Regions from separate parts of the Methylobacterium mesophilicum SR1.6/6 genome, predicted to be linked through region 2. Evidence: riboswitches for the same ligand, from Rfam matches in the RefSeq annotation. Region 2 holds a riboswitch; each other region holds the start of a gene.
What was found. A riboswitch is a leader RNA that binds a small molecule or an ion and turns the genes downstream of it on or off. The one in region 2 is predicted to bind cobalamin.

Region 1 (4,479 bases), 3.2 Mb from region 2:
GGTCAGTGCGTTGCGGGTGGCGAACCCGAGATCGAAGGTGCGCACATCGAGGCCGAACAGGAGCGTATGCGCGAGCGGACCCGTCACCGCGTTCAGGACGAGCTGATTGTCCATCGTGAAGGCGTTGACGTTGTCGTCGAAACGCACGGCCCGGCGGGTGACGTTGCTGAAATCTGTGACTGCGCCGGCCGCGTTCGTCGGGAAGCCGAAGCCGCGCACCACCGGCAGGTCGACGTTGACACCGGAGTAGCGAAGGTTCTGCCGGAAGGTGACCGCTTCGTCGAAATGATGCTCGAACTGGTAGCCGATGCCGAACTGCTCGCGGCGGAAATTATCGTAGCCGGGCTCTCCGAGGAAGGTCGAGCGGCGGATGCGGCCGTTCGGGTTCGGGGTGAGCGTGCCCTGAGAGGGCAGAAACTGCAGGGACTTCGAGTCGTCTTTGATGTAGTAGCCGAGCACCGTGAGCTGCGTCGCCGCATTGGGCCGGAACGTGACGCTCGGTGCGATGAAGGCGCGATCGTCGTTCACGGTATCGACGATCGTGTCTGAGAGGCGGCCGAGACCGACGACGCGATAGAGCACCGTCTTCTCAGGATCGACCGGGCCGGTCACGTCGAAGGCACCCAAGAGCCGCCCGTAGCTGCCGCCCTGTACCAAAACCTCGCGGTAGGGCACGTCGAGGGGCTTCTTGCTGACGAAGTTGACGAGGCCGCCTGGCGGGGACTGCCCGTAGAGCACGGAGGCCGCCCCCTTGAGCACCTCCACGCGCTCGACCCCGTAAGTCTCGTAGCGGGACCACGCGTAGGTGCCTTTCGGCAGTTGCAGACCGTCAAGATACTCCGGTACGTCGAAGCCGCGCACCTTGATCCAGTCGTAGCGCGGATCGCCGCCGAAGCGCTCGACCTGCACACCGGCGGTGTAGCGCAGTGCCTCGCTCGGATTCTGTGCGCCGGTCGCCCGGATCTGGTCGGCTGTGACGACGCTGATCGACTGCGGCGTCTCGATCAGCGCAGTATCGGTCTTGGTGCCAGTGGCGCTACGCTTGGCTGTGAAGCCGCGTACCGGGCCATCCGCTCGCTCGCCGCTGGCACCGCCGACGCCCGGCGGACCAGATGCGGCGGCGCCTTCAGCCCCGACTACCGAAATCTCGCCGAGGGTGACCTGAGCCGGGGCGGGTTGCGCCGCAACGACTGCGACCATCGACGCAAACGCGCTCGCGGACACCATGTACAGCGAGCCCACTCGACAGATGATCCTGTACGTCCACATAAATTTCGAGCCCCGGGCGGCCGGTCGACCGCAGACGTCGCTGCTCCTTCACGGAGTCGTGAAGACCGTCATACGCTCCAGTCTCGCCCACAACAATGATCGATACTTTCGGAATAAGCATGATTCCGTTCGATCGAGTTTAGTGTTGTTCTAAGTTTTCAGATCGATGTGGTTCGTGCGGCGACCAAGGCGCTTGGTGGCATGCCGAAACGCTTCTTGAAGAGGGTCGCGAAGTGCGGGGCGGAATATCCGACGTTCTGGGCGACTTCACCGACGGTCGCCTTGCGGCTGGCGAGCATCCGGTAGGCCGATTGCAGACGCCGCTCCTGGAGGACGGCGTAGGGCGTCATGCCGTAGGTGATCCGGAAGCCACGGGTGAGCTTAGCCGGCGTCATTCCGACGCGCCGGGCTACCGCGTCGAAATCTGGTACGGAGTCGAGGCGTTCCAGGATTATTGCGCTAGCCGCCTCGACGCGGCCGCGATCCACGATCGTAAGCGTGCGAGTGAGCCCTACCGGCTCGGCCAATCCCTCAGCTTCGAACACGAGGGCGAGGAGTTCGAGGGCCTTAGCTGCTTGATACAGGGGCTGTCCCGCCGGGCCCGCTGCGGCAAGGATCTGCGACGCCACCGCCTGTATCGTCGCGTCGGCCGGACGCCCCTCGAAAACGAAACCACGCTCCACGGAGAGCTGCACCATCGCGGATGCGATGGTGCCTAGGCTCGTTTTGGCGTGGTCGGGATCGACTCGGACGTGAACGCTGCTTAGCGGCTGACCCGCCGAGACGGTCTGGTCCCTGACGAGTTCCCGCTCGGTGAAGCCGACGAGTAGCGCGGGAGCCTCGATCGCGATCGCGGGCAAGTCGTCAACCTGGAAGCTGGTTCGTCCGCGCAGGTAGACGACCACGCGTAGGCCCGTACCCACCGGTGCCGTCGTCCGGAATGTCTCCCCAAACGTAGTCTCGTTTGTGAAGACGCTCAGCCACCCACCGAGGTGATGGGCGACCGTGCTGGACGGGCGTTGAAAGACGTTATCCACTGACTCGGCAAAAGACATGTAGCCGAACTATAAATCGTAACTTGTTCGCAGTCGATAATCCGACAAAGATTTTAATTAGAACGATTACAATAAGTCAGGCTCTTTAGGTGCAGATACGCCGTGACACTCGGATAAGGCAATGATGTTTTAGGATTCATTCTTGCTGAAAGCTGTCAGAGTAAATAGATTCGGCTAGCTAAATGAATGGACGTTCGCATTGACTCACGAGCCCGTGAGGCATAGCTTGACAGTGACGGTTCCCCTCGGGGATCAAAAGGGAACGCGGTGAGATCACGCCCGTGAGGGCTCGGTCGATGCCGCGGCTGCCCCCGCAACTGTAAGCGGCGAGTCCTTCATCACGACGTCACTGGGCGCCCTCGCCCGGGAAGACGATGAGAGGGCGACGACCCGCGAGCCAGGAGACCTGCCGTCAGCCGTGGTCACACGCGGAGCTTGCCGGGCGGGGTGTCCTGGGAGGTGTCGCGGCGCCGTGGTTCCTTGGAGGACCCGACCGCCGAGGCCTTGTTCGCGGTGACGTGCCACAGCCGTCCCCCGAGGCCGTCCCGTGTCCTGTTCCGTTCCCTCCGCGCTCCAGCGCATGCTGGCGCTGTCCTGCGCCGCATCCACGCTGCTCGTCGCCGTTCCAGCCCGCGCGCAGCAGGTCGCCGCGCCCTTTGCCGATGCGCCGGGAGGCGCCCAGGCCGCGGTCTCCCTGTCCGAGATTTCGGTATCGGCCACCGGCGTACCGACGCCGATTGCCAACACAGGGTCGAGCGTCACCGTCCTGACTGAGCGCCTGCTTCAGGAACAGCAGCGCCGGACGGTGCCGGATGCTCTACAGCAGGTGCCCGGCCTCAACGTCGTCCAGACCGGCGGCGCCGGCGGCCAGACCTCGGTCTTCATCCGCGGCACCAACTCGAACCACGTGAAGGTCCAGATCGACGGCATCGACGTCAACGACCCTTCGACCCCGAACCGCGCCTTCGACTTCAGCCAGTTGCAGACCTACGACCTCTCCCGGATCGAGGTGCTGCGCGGCCCGCAGAGCGGCCTCTACGGGGCCGACGCTATCGGCGGCGTGATCTCTGTGGTCACCAAGCGCGGCGAGGGACCGGCCCGGGCGACGGCGACCGTCGAGGGCGGCTCGTTCGGCACCTTCAACCAGTTCGGCAACATCTCCGGCTCGGAGGGGATCTTCGACTACTCGGTCTCAGTCGGCCACATCCGGCAATCCGCCGTCCAGGTCACGCCGTTCGAGCTGCTACCCCGCGGCGTGCCGCTGCGGACCGCCTTCACCGACATCAAGACGGTCTCGACCAAGCTCGGGGCGCAACTCACCGACGAGTTCCGCCTGAACTACGTTCTACGCTTCTCCGACAGCGCCTATCTCGACCAAGCCGACGGCGGCTTCCCATACGTGCCGCTGCCGTACCGGAACCTCAACGACCAGCAGCAGCTGATCATGAGGGGCGAGGCCGAATGGACGCCGGTGCCGGGCTTCCACAATGTCTTCGGGGCGAACTACTCGAAGTTCGACCGCCTGTTCGCCGGCCCGCTGGATCCACTCGCGCCGCCGACGCCCACCACCTACCTCGGCGAGCGAACCCGGTTCGATTACCGCGGCGATTGGCAATTCTCGCCCGGCAACCTCGTGCTGTTCGGGGCCCAGCGCGAGGACGAGCGCTTCGAGACGACCGGCATCGACCGGTCCAACGGCAACACCGCCGGCTTCGCCGAGCTTCAGACGACGCCCTTCGCGGGAGCTGCGCTGGTGGCCAACATCCGCCACGACGCGAACGATCAGTTCGGCGGCGCGACCACCTTCCGGGTGGCGCCGAGCTACATCGTGCCCGGCACCGAGACCCGCCTGAAGGGCAGCGTCGGCACCGGCTTCAAGCCGCCGACCCTGAGCCAGCTCTATCAGGACTACCCGGGCTTCCGCTTCTTCGGGAACCCGAACCTACGGCCGGAGGAGAGCTTCGGGTTCGACGGCGGCTTCGAACAGCCGTTGTTCGACGGGTTCATGACCGTCGGCACGACCTACTTCCAGACCGACTTCAAGAACCTGATCCAGACGGCCTACTACCCGACCTTCTCCACCAACGTGAACGTCGGTCGGGCGACTGCCTACGGCACCGAGAGCTTCGTCGCCCTGCGCTTCAACGAGTTCTGG
Region 2 (4,479 bases):
CCTTCCGCGACAAGGTCGGCAACGAGCGCACGGAGCAGGACCGGACCGGCTTCTCGCCGCGCGCGGGCCTCGTCTACCAGCCGCTGTCCTTCCTCTCGTTCTACGGCAACGTCGCGGCCTCGTTCCGCCCCAACACCGGCTTCGACATCGCGACCCGACCCTTCGCCCCGGAGACCGGCTTCGGCTACGAGGCAGGCGTCAAGCTCGATCTCTTCACCGGCCTGAGCGTGACCGGCGCGGCCTTCCACATCGAAAAGGAGAACGTCCTCACCACCGACCCGCGGGACTTCTTCTTCCAGATCGCCGCCGGGGCCGTGCGCAGCCAGGGCTTCGACCTCAGCTTCGTCGGACAGGTGACCCCCGAGTTCCGGGTGATCGGCGGATACGCCTTCATCGACGCCGCAGTGACCCGCGACGAGGTCCTTCGGGTCGGCTCGCCGCTCCTCAACATCCCGCGCCACTCGGGCAGCCTGCTCGGCGTCTACGAGGTCCAGGCCGGCGACTGGAAGGGCTTCGGCTTCGGCGGCGGCGTCCGGGCCGTCGGCTCGCGTCTCGGGGACAGCGGCAACGAGCGGTTTCGGCTCCCCGGCTACGTACTGACCGATGCCCTGGCCTACTATCGCTACGAGAACCTGCGCTTCGGGCTGAACGTCGATAACATCTTCGACGAGACCTACTACGAGCGCTCCTACAACGCTTTCTGGGTGGGCGTCGGCGAGCCCCGGCGGGTGGCCGTCAGCATGACGGCGCGGTTCTGATGGGCGTGCATCCGGGCACGCTGGAGGCGCCGGCGGAAAAATCGGCCAGGACCGGACGCCTCATCTCCATCGATGCCCTGCGCGGGCTGGTGATGCTGCTGATGCTCGTCGACCACGTGCGGGAGTTCTTCTACCTGCACGCCCAGGTCCGCGATCCCGTGGACCTCGCCGCGACGCCGCCCGACCTGTTCCTAACGCGGGCGGCCTCGCACCTCTGCGCGCCGGTCTTCATCCTGCTCACCGGCCTCTCGGCCCACCTCTATGGGCAGAGGCACGGCAGGCGGGCGACCGCCACCTTCCTGCTCAAGCGCGGTCTGCTCCTGCTCCTGCTGGAGGTGACGCTCGTCAACTTCGCCTGGGCCGGCAGTGTCCGGCCGCCGATCCTGTACCTGCAGGTGATCTGGGTGATCGGCCTGTGCATGGTGGCGCTGGCCGGGTTGCTCTGGCTGCCGCGGGCCGCCCTCGTAGCCGGTGCCCTGGCACTCATGCTCGGCCACAACCTGCTGGACGGTATCGCGATCCGGGCGGACGAACCAGGCTACGTGCTATGGTCGGTCCTGCACCAGCGCGGGATGATCGCGCTGCCCTGGGGCGGGATGGCGCGGACCTCGTACCCGCTCCTGCCCTGGATCGGCGTGATCGCGGCGGGCTACGCCCTCGGGCCGCTCTTCGCCGGCGGGGTCGACGCCGCGCGCCGACGCGCGTGGCTCCTCGGGCTGGGTGCGACCGCCCTGGCCGGCCTCCTAGTCATGCGCGGGCTCAACGGCTACGGCGATCCGACGCCGTGGCAGGCGGGAGCCACGCCGCTCGCCACCGCCCTGTCCTTCGTCAACCTGACCAAGTACCCGCCCTCGGCCGATTTCTTGCTGCTCACGCTCGGGCTCGGCCTCGGCCTGCTGGCGCTGTTCGAGGTTCTAACGCTGCGGCTCCTAGGCGGCCTGCGCGTCTTCGGCGGCGCCCCCCTCTTCTTCTACCTGCTCCACCTCGCGCTGCTCCGCATCCTCTACGATGGCGCGGCGGCGCTCGGCCTCGCCGGAGCGTCGGGACGGGTTGAGGCCGGCTCACCCCTCGCGCTCTGGTTCATCGCAGCCGGCGTCAGCGTTCCTCTCTGGCTCGCGTGCCGCGCCATGGTGCGCCTGAAGCGGGCCTCGACATCGCCGGTCCTGAGCTACCTGTAGCGCGTGGGGACGTCAGCCGCGGCCTTAGACACTGCGAGCGTTCAGACTCCTGATTGGAGGTAGCCACACGTCGCCGTTCGGACACACCCATGGGATGAAGGAAGTCGTTCAAACGTAAAACGAGAGTCGAGCCTTGACGGTCAACTGAGCCCGAATGCTAAGCCTTGCTCGACGGTTCCCCTTGGGGATCAAAAGGGAACGTGGTGAGGGGCCAACCCCGAAGCCACGGCTGCCCCCGCAACTGTAAGCGGCGAGCCCAGCACCACCGCGTCACTGGATGCGTGTCATCCGGGAAGACGGTGCAAGGGCGATGACCCGTGAGCCAGGAGACCTGCCGTCAGTCGTGGTCACACGCGAAACGCGTCGGGCGGGGTGTCCTGACGGGTGTCGAAGCGCTGGGCTCGGGCCAGGCGCGGCGACGTCATTCGCGGTGACGTGCCACTGCCGCCGTCGAGGCTTCTGTGTCCCGTCGTTCTCTTCGCGCCATGCTCGCGATTTCCGGTTGCAGCCTTGCGCTGTCGACCACTTCCTTTGCCCAGGACCGTTTTACCCAGGCCGCTTCCACCTCCGAGACGACGTTGGAGGAAATTTCGGTCACCTCGGAAACGGGAGCCGCGAAGCCGCAAACCGCACCTGCCGCCAGCGCCGGATATGTCGGCGGTGTCACGGGGATCGGTGGCTCGTTGCTCAGCGTAGACTCGGCCAGCGCCGGGATCCTGACCGGGGCGCAGGTCAACAACCGACCCGTCACACGCCCCGGCGAGGTGCTAGAGGCCGTCCCGGGGCTCATCGTCACGCAGCACTCGGGCGAGGGCAAAGCCAATCAGTTCTTCCTGCGCGGCTTCAACCTCGACCACGGCACCGACATCGCCCTGTTCCTCGACGGCATGCCGCTCAACATGCGCACCCACGCCCACGGCCAGGGCTACGCCGACATCAACTTCCTCATCCCCGAGCTTGTCGGTGCCGTGGAGTTCCACAAGGGGCCGTATTTCGTCCGCGACGGCGACTTCGCCTCCGCAGGTTCGGTGCGCATCGATTACCTCGACAGCATGCCGAAGAACCTCGCGCTCACCTCCATCGGCTCATTCGGCTACAAGCGCGCCCTGTCCATCGCCTCGGTGCCGCTCGCAGAGGGCAATCTCTTGGTCGCCGCCGACGCGCAGGTCTACGACGGGCCGTGGGTCGTGCCGGATGCCCTGCGCAAGATCAGCACGGTGGCCCGCTACAGCCAGGGTACCGCGCTCAACGGCTTCTCCGTCACCGGCATGGCCTACGCGTCCCGCTGGACGGCCACCAACCAGATCCCGGAGCGGGCGGTGGCCGAGGGGCTGATCAGCCGCTACGGCACGATCAACCCGACCGACGGTGGTGACACCTCTCGGTTCTCCCTGTCGGGACGGTTCAGCGCCACGGACGACACCGGCGTGACGCGGGCCTCCGCCTACGTGATCCGCTCCCAGCTCAACCTGTTCAACGACTTTACCTACTTCCTGAACGACCCGGTCAACGGCGACCAGTTCCACCAGCTCGACCAACGGATCATCGGCGGCGGCGAGGCCCTGCACATCTTCCAGGGCGACCTCTTCGGCCTGCCCATGGAGAACGAGATCGGCGTCCAGACCCGCACGGACTCGATCCGGGTCGGCCTGTTCAACACGACGAACCGGCAGTTCCGCTCGGGCGTGCTCGACGATCGGGTGCTGGAGACGAGCGGGGCGTTCTACTTCGACAACCGGGTGCGATGGACCGACTGGCTGCGCACCAGCGTCGGCTTCCGAGCCGATGGCTACTACGCGAGCGTCGTCTCCGACACGCCCGCCAATTCTGGGAAGGCGCGGGACGCCATCGTGAACCCGAAGCTCGGCCTCGTCCTGGGCCCGTGGTTCGACACCGAACTCTACGTGAACTACGGCGGCGGCTTCCACTCGAACGACGTGCGCGGCGTGACCGCCACCGTCGATCCGACGTCGTCGCTGTTCAACACCACACGCTCGCCATTCCTCGTGCCCTCCACGGGCTACGAGATCGGCCTGCGCAACCGCTCCATCGCCGGGCTGGAGACGAGCCTCGCCCTGTTCCGGCTCGACTTCGCATCGGAGAACCTGTTCCAGGGCGACACCGGCACGACCGAACCGAGCCGCCCGACCCGCCGCTTCGGCGTGGAATGGACCAACCGCTACGCGGTGACGTCATGGCTCTCGCTGGAGGGCGACCTGACCATCACCAATGCCCGCTTCTCTGACTACGACCCGGTGGGCAACCGGGTCCCGGAAGCTCCCACCACCATCGCCTCGGCGGGCATCACATTCGGCGAGCCGCTCGGCTGGTTCGGCTCCCTGCGCTTCCGTTACTTCGGGCCACGGCCGCTGATCGAGGACAACTCCATCCGCTCGCGCCCGACCGCGCTCTTCAACGGCCGGGTTGGCTACGCCTTCGAGAACGGCGTCAGCGTCTCCCTGGACGTATTGAATCTGACGAACAGCAAATCCGACCAGATCACCTACGCCTACGTCTCGCGCTTGCCTGGCGAGCCCGCCGAG
Region 3 (4,479 bases), 330 kb from region 2:
GCGGTGAGCGCCCAGTAGATCTTCCGCGCCGCCCGCGACCGGAAGCTCTTGGCCAGCGTCGCGGCGGCGAGCCGGGTCTTGGCGATGATCAGGCAGCCGGCCGTGTCCTTGTCCAGCCGGTGGACGAGGCGCGGCTTCTGGCCGTCCGGACCCGTGAGGGCGGCGAGCAGGCCGTCGACGTGCCGGACCGTCCCCGACCCGCCCTGGACCGCGAGGCCGAAGGGCTTGTTGAGGATCATCATGTCGGCGTCCTCGTAGAGGATCAGCGACCGGATGAAGGCGGCGTCGTCCTGCTCCCGGGCGGCGCTGCGCGGCCGCTCGGTGGGCTGGTCGAGGCGCAGCGGCGGCACGCGCACGCTCATGCCCGGCTCCAGCCGGTCGTTCGGCTTGGCGCGCTTGCCGTCGACCCGCAATTCGCCCTTGCGGACGATGGTCTGCACGCGGGTGAAGGGCAGGAGCGGGAAGCGGGCGGTGAGGAAGCGGTCGATCCGCATCCCGGCCTCGTCCGGCTCGACGGTCAGGGTCTGCACGCCGGAGGCGAGGGTCGCGGAGGCGGCGGCGCGCTGCTCGCGCCGGGTCGGACCGGGCGCGGGGGCAGAGGCGAGGGCCGGGGAGGGGGCCGCCGAGCGCTTGGCCGGCGGCCGGCCGCCGGGCTTGCCCGCCGCGGCGTCGCGCGGTGCGGCCGCCCGTCGCGGGCGGCTTCGGCGGCCGGCCGGCGCCGGGGCCGCAGCGGCCTGCGCGCCCCAGGGATCGCGCGCGCCGGCATCCTCGCCGCGGTTGCGGGCCGCGCGCTCGGCGGCGTCGCGGGCGCTGGTGCGCGGGCCCGTGCGGGCGCGGCCGTCGGCCTGGGCCTTGCCGCCCCTGAACTTGCTGGGGCTGGACTTGCCGGCCTGAGGCTTGCGCCCCGTCGGCCCGCCGCTTCTGGGAGGTCGTGTCGTCATGCTTCCGCCGGCACCCGTCTCCGCGTCGGACGGAGCGTCCGGGCGCATGGGCCGCGGCGTCGCGGACGTCCGGACCGATGGGATTGCCCGGCTGTAGCATCGCCCGCGCCGAGCGGCAAAGGCGGTGGGGCAGCCCGGTCCGTCAGGTCTCCGCGCGCCACGCGTCGCGGAGGCGGTCCTTCAGGCCGGCGGGGAAGAGGTCGGGACCGCCCGGCACGTCGAGCCCGTCCAGATCCCACCACCGCGCCATGCAGGCAGTGCCGGAATCCTCGTGGAAGACGAAGCGCTCCTGCCCGTCGAACCGTCCCGGCGGCAGGGCGACGGGGAACAGGAACAGCACCTCGTGCCCGACCTGCCCCTCGTGCGTGAAGATGTTCTCCATGACGCGGGGGCCGCCGAGCACCGAAACGGTGACGCCGAGCTCCTCCTGGAACTCCCGGATCAGGGCGCCCTCGACCCGCTCGCCGAACGCGACGCTGCCGCCGAGGGGCCGGACGCCTTTCAGCCGCCCGTCATCCGCGCGGACCTCCGCCACGAGCAGGCTGTTGCCGCGCCGGGGCAGACCCAGCGCTTTGACGCGAATCTCCGCAGGGGGCCGCCAGACCGTCATCCCGCACGGGCTAGCCCGTCGTCGGCGAGGCCGCAACGGCCCGGTGCCCCGCGCGCCGATCCACGGCAACAACCGGACACACGGTTGACGGCCCGCCCCGCTACGGCCAAGCTGTGCGCGACGGTTCCCCTCGGGGATCAAAAGGGAACGCTGTGAGGGGTTCGCCCCGAAGCCGCGGCTGCCCCCGCAACTGTAAGCGGCGAGCCCTTCACCACCACGTCACTGGGTCACCCCGGGAAGACGGTGCGAGGGCGGCGACCCGCGAGCCAGGAGACCTGCCGTCAGCCGTGGTCACACGCGAAACGCGCCGGGCGGGGTGTCCTGGCGGGTGTCGAGGCGACGCCAGTCCCGAGGGGAGGCGGCCGCCGAGGCCTCGTTCGCGGTGACGTGCCACAGCAAGCGCGCCCGCGACGCCGTTCCCCATGCCCGTCTCCGCCGTCCCGAACCCCTCGAGCCCTGTCGCAGGACGCCGTCGCGCGCCCGCACAGGCAGAGGCTACCAGACAGCGAGCGCATTGTAATGTTATTACAATGCTTGTAGGACGCGGGGGCCGGCGCGCGCCGCGCACGGACCGCTTTCCCCATGTCTCCATCGACCCATCGCTCCTGCCTCGGCGGGCGGGCCCCGCTCTGCGGCGTTCTCCTCGCGCTCCTCGCCAGTCCGGCCGCCGCACAGGAGGTGGTCACGCTGGATGAGCTGTCGGTCGCGGGCGCGGGCGGCGACCCGAGCCGCCTCCCGCCGAACGGGCTCAACCTGCGCACGCCTGACCGGACCGCGAGCCGCCTCGGCCTGACGCCGCTGGAGACGCCGGCCAGCCTCGACATCGTGTCGGGCGAGACCGCGCGGCTGCGCGGCCAGGACACGATCGCCGAGGCCGTGACCCAGGACGCGACCGGCATCACCACCATCGCGGCGCCCGGCAACGGCAACGGCGCGTTCACGTCCCGCGGCTTCGCCGGCCCGAACTCGATCCAGCAGCTCTACGACGGCACGCGCTTCTACGTCGGCGCCAACACCGTGACCTTCCCGTTCGACACGTGGAACGTCGAGCGGATCGAGGTGCTGCGCGGGCCGTCCTCGGTGCTCTACGGCGACGGCGCCATCGGCGGCGTCATCAACGTGGTGCCCAAGAAGCCGGTCTTCGTGCCGATCAACGCCGCCCGCGCGGTGATCGGCACCGACGGGGTCGCGCGGCTCGCCCTCGATTCCGGCGGCCCGCTGGGCCAGGCTGAGTACGGCGACACCTTCGCGTACCGCCTCAACGTCAGCGGCAACCGCGCCGACGGCTGGATGCGGCCGGAGGGCGATTTCCGCAACCTCGCGGTCTCCGCCGCCCTGCTGTTCCGGCCGAGCGCCGACCTCGCCTTCACCCTGAGCCACGATCTCGGCTACCAGGAGCCCGCCCGCTACTGGGGCACCCCGCTGGTCGAGGGACGGATCCCGGATCTCATCCGGTTCAACAACTACAACGTCCGCGACGCGAAGATCACCTGGGCCGACAACTGGACCCAGCTCAAGACCGAGTGGTCCCCCTCGGCCGACATCACGATCCGCAACACCGCCTACCGGCTGACCAGCCGGCGCCACTGGCTCGACGTCGAGCAGTACAGCTACAACCGCGGCACCGGGCTCGTGGACCGGGGCGACTACCTGGAGATCTACCACAGTCAGGAGCAGGTCGGAGACCGTCTCGACGCGACGTTCCGAGGCGACCTATTCGGCCTGCGCAACCAGTTCGTGGCCGGTTTCGACGTGAATCACATCGACTTCCGCCACACAAACAACTTCTACTTCGACCAGACCACGAGCGTGCCGCTTACCGGCTACGATCCGGGCCTCTTCCCGCAGAACGGCCGGGCGCGCCCGGCCTACGCGACGCAGACGAGCCAGGCCTCTGTCTTCGCCGAGGACCGGGTGATCCTGTCGGACAAGCTCTCGTTCCTCACGGGCGTGCGCCTCGACGTGCCGACGCTGAACCGCGAGGACCTGCAGACGGGATCGCGGTTCGAGAAGACCTATCGGGCGCTCGGCTACCGGTTCGGCCTCGTCTACAACCCGACGCCGGACAGCGCGCTCTACGCCCAGTACAGCTTCGCCACCGACCCGGTGAACAGCCTGATCACGCTGTCGCAGTCGCTGGCGGGCTTCAAGCTCGCGACCGGCGATCAGGTCGAGATCGGCGCCAAGGGGCTGGCCTTCGACGGCGCCCTCGAATGGACCGTCGCGGGCTACCGGATCGTCAAGGACAACCTGATCTCGGCGATCCCCGGCCAGCCGACGCTGTCCACGCAGGTGGGGAGCCAGTCCTCGCAGGGCTTCGAGCTGGCGCTTGGCTGGCGCTTCGCGCCGGGCTGGCGGCTCGACGGCAACCTCGCGCTCCTCCACGCGCAGTACGACCGGTTCGACCAGACGGTGAACGGCGCCACGGTCTCGTATGCCGGCAACCAGCCGATCGACGTGCCCGAGCGCGTGGCCAATCTCTGGCTGACCTGGGACGTCACCCGCGACTGGACCGCGCGGGTCGGGCTGCAGAATGTCGGGCAGGTCTACAGCGACTTCGGCAACACGGCGCGGCGCCCAGCCTACAACCTCGTCAACGTGGTCCTCGACCATCAGGTCACGGCGGAGTCGCGCCTGTCCGTGCGGGTCTACAACCTGTTCGACAAGGTCTACGCGATCTCGGGCAACGCCGTTAACGGGGTCGGGACCAACTGGCTGCTCGGGCGCCCGCGCTCGGTCGAGGTCGCCTACACGGTGACGTGGTGAGCCTGCCGCGCCGGCTCGGCAAGGCGGGACGGCGCTGGCTGCTCCTGTTCCACCGCTGGGCCGGGATCGCCGCGGGGCTGTTCTTCGCGCTGTGGATCGGCTCCGGGCTGGTGATGCTCTACGTGCCGTTCCCGGCGCTCACCGAGGCCGAGCGGCTGTCAC

Region 1: linked by a shared signal. The riboswitch ahead of MMSR116_RS08130 (TonB-dependent receptor domain-containing protein) and the one ahead of MMSR116_RS23325 (TonB-dependent receptor) in region 2 are both predicted to bind cobalamin.
Region 3: linked by a shared signal. The riboswitch ahead of MMSR116_RS21805 (TonB-dependent receptor) and the one ahead of MMSR116_RS23325 (TonB-dependent receptor) in region 2 are both predicted to bind cobalamin.

Annotation. Positions count from the first base shown of each region.
Region 1 covers NZ_CP043538.1:1,734,881-1,739,359, reverse strand. The annotation lists gene MMSR116_RS08140 (TonB-dependent siderophore receptor) at 1-1,200, opposite strand, end outside; gene MMSR116_RS08135 (helix-turn-helix transcriptional regulator) at 1,428-2,174, opposite strand; cobalamin riboswitch at 2,544-2,752, shown strand; gene MMSR116_RS08130 (TonB-dependent receptor domain-containing protein) at 2,905-4,479, shown strand, end outside.
Region 2 covers NZ_CP043538.1:4,915,546-4,920,024, forward strand. The annotation lists gene MMSR116_RS23315 (TonB-dependent siderophore receptor) at 1-758, shown strand, start outside; gene MMSR116_RS23320 (DUF1624 domain-containing protein) at 758-1,936, shown strand; cobalamin riboswitch at 2,092-2,289, shown strand; gene MMSR116_RS31460 (hypothetical protein) at 2,358-2,603, opposite strand; gene MMSR116_RS23325 (TonB-dependent receptor) at 2,620-4,479, shown strand, end outside.
Region 3 covers NZ_CP043538.1:4,583,138-4,587,616, forward strand. The annotation lists gene MMSR116_RS21795 (RluA family pseudouridine synthase) at 1-941, opposite strand, end outside; gene MMSR116_RS21800 (NUDIX hydrolase) at 1,084-1,551, opposite strand; cobalamin riboswitch at 1,656-1,848, shown strand; gene MMSR116_RS21805 (TonB-dependent receptor) at 2,134-4,317, shown strand; gene MMSR116_RS21810 (hypothetical protein) at 4,311-4,479, shown strand, end outside.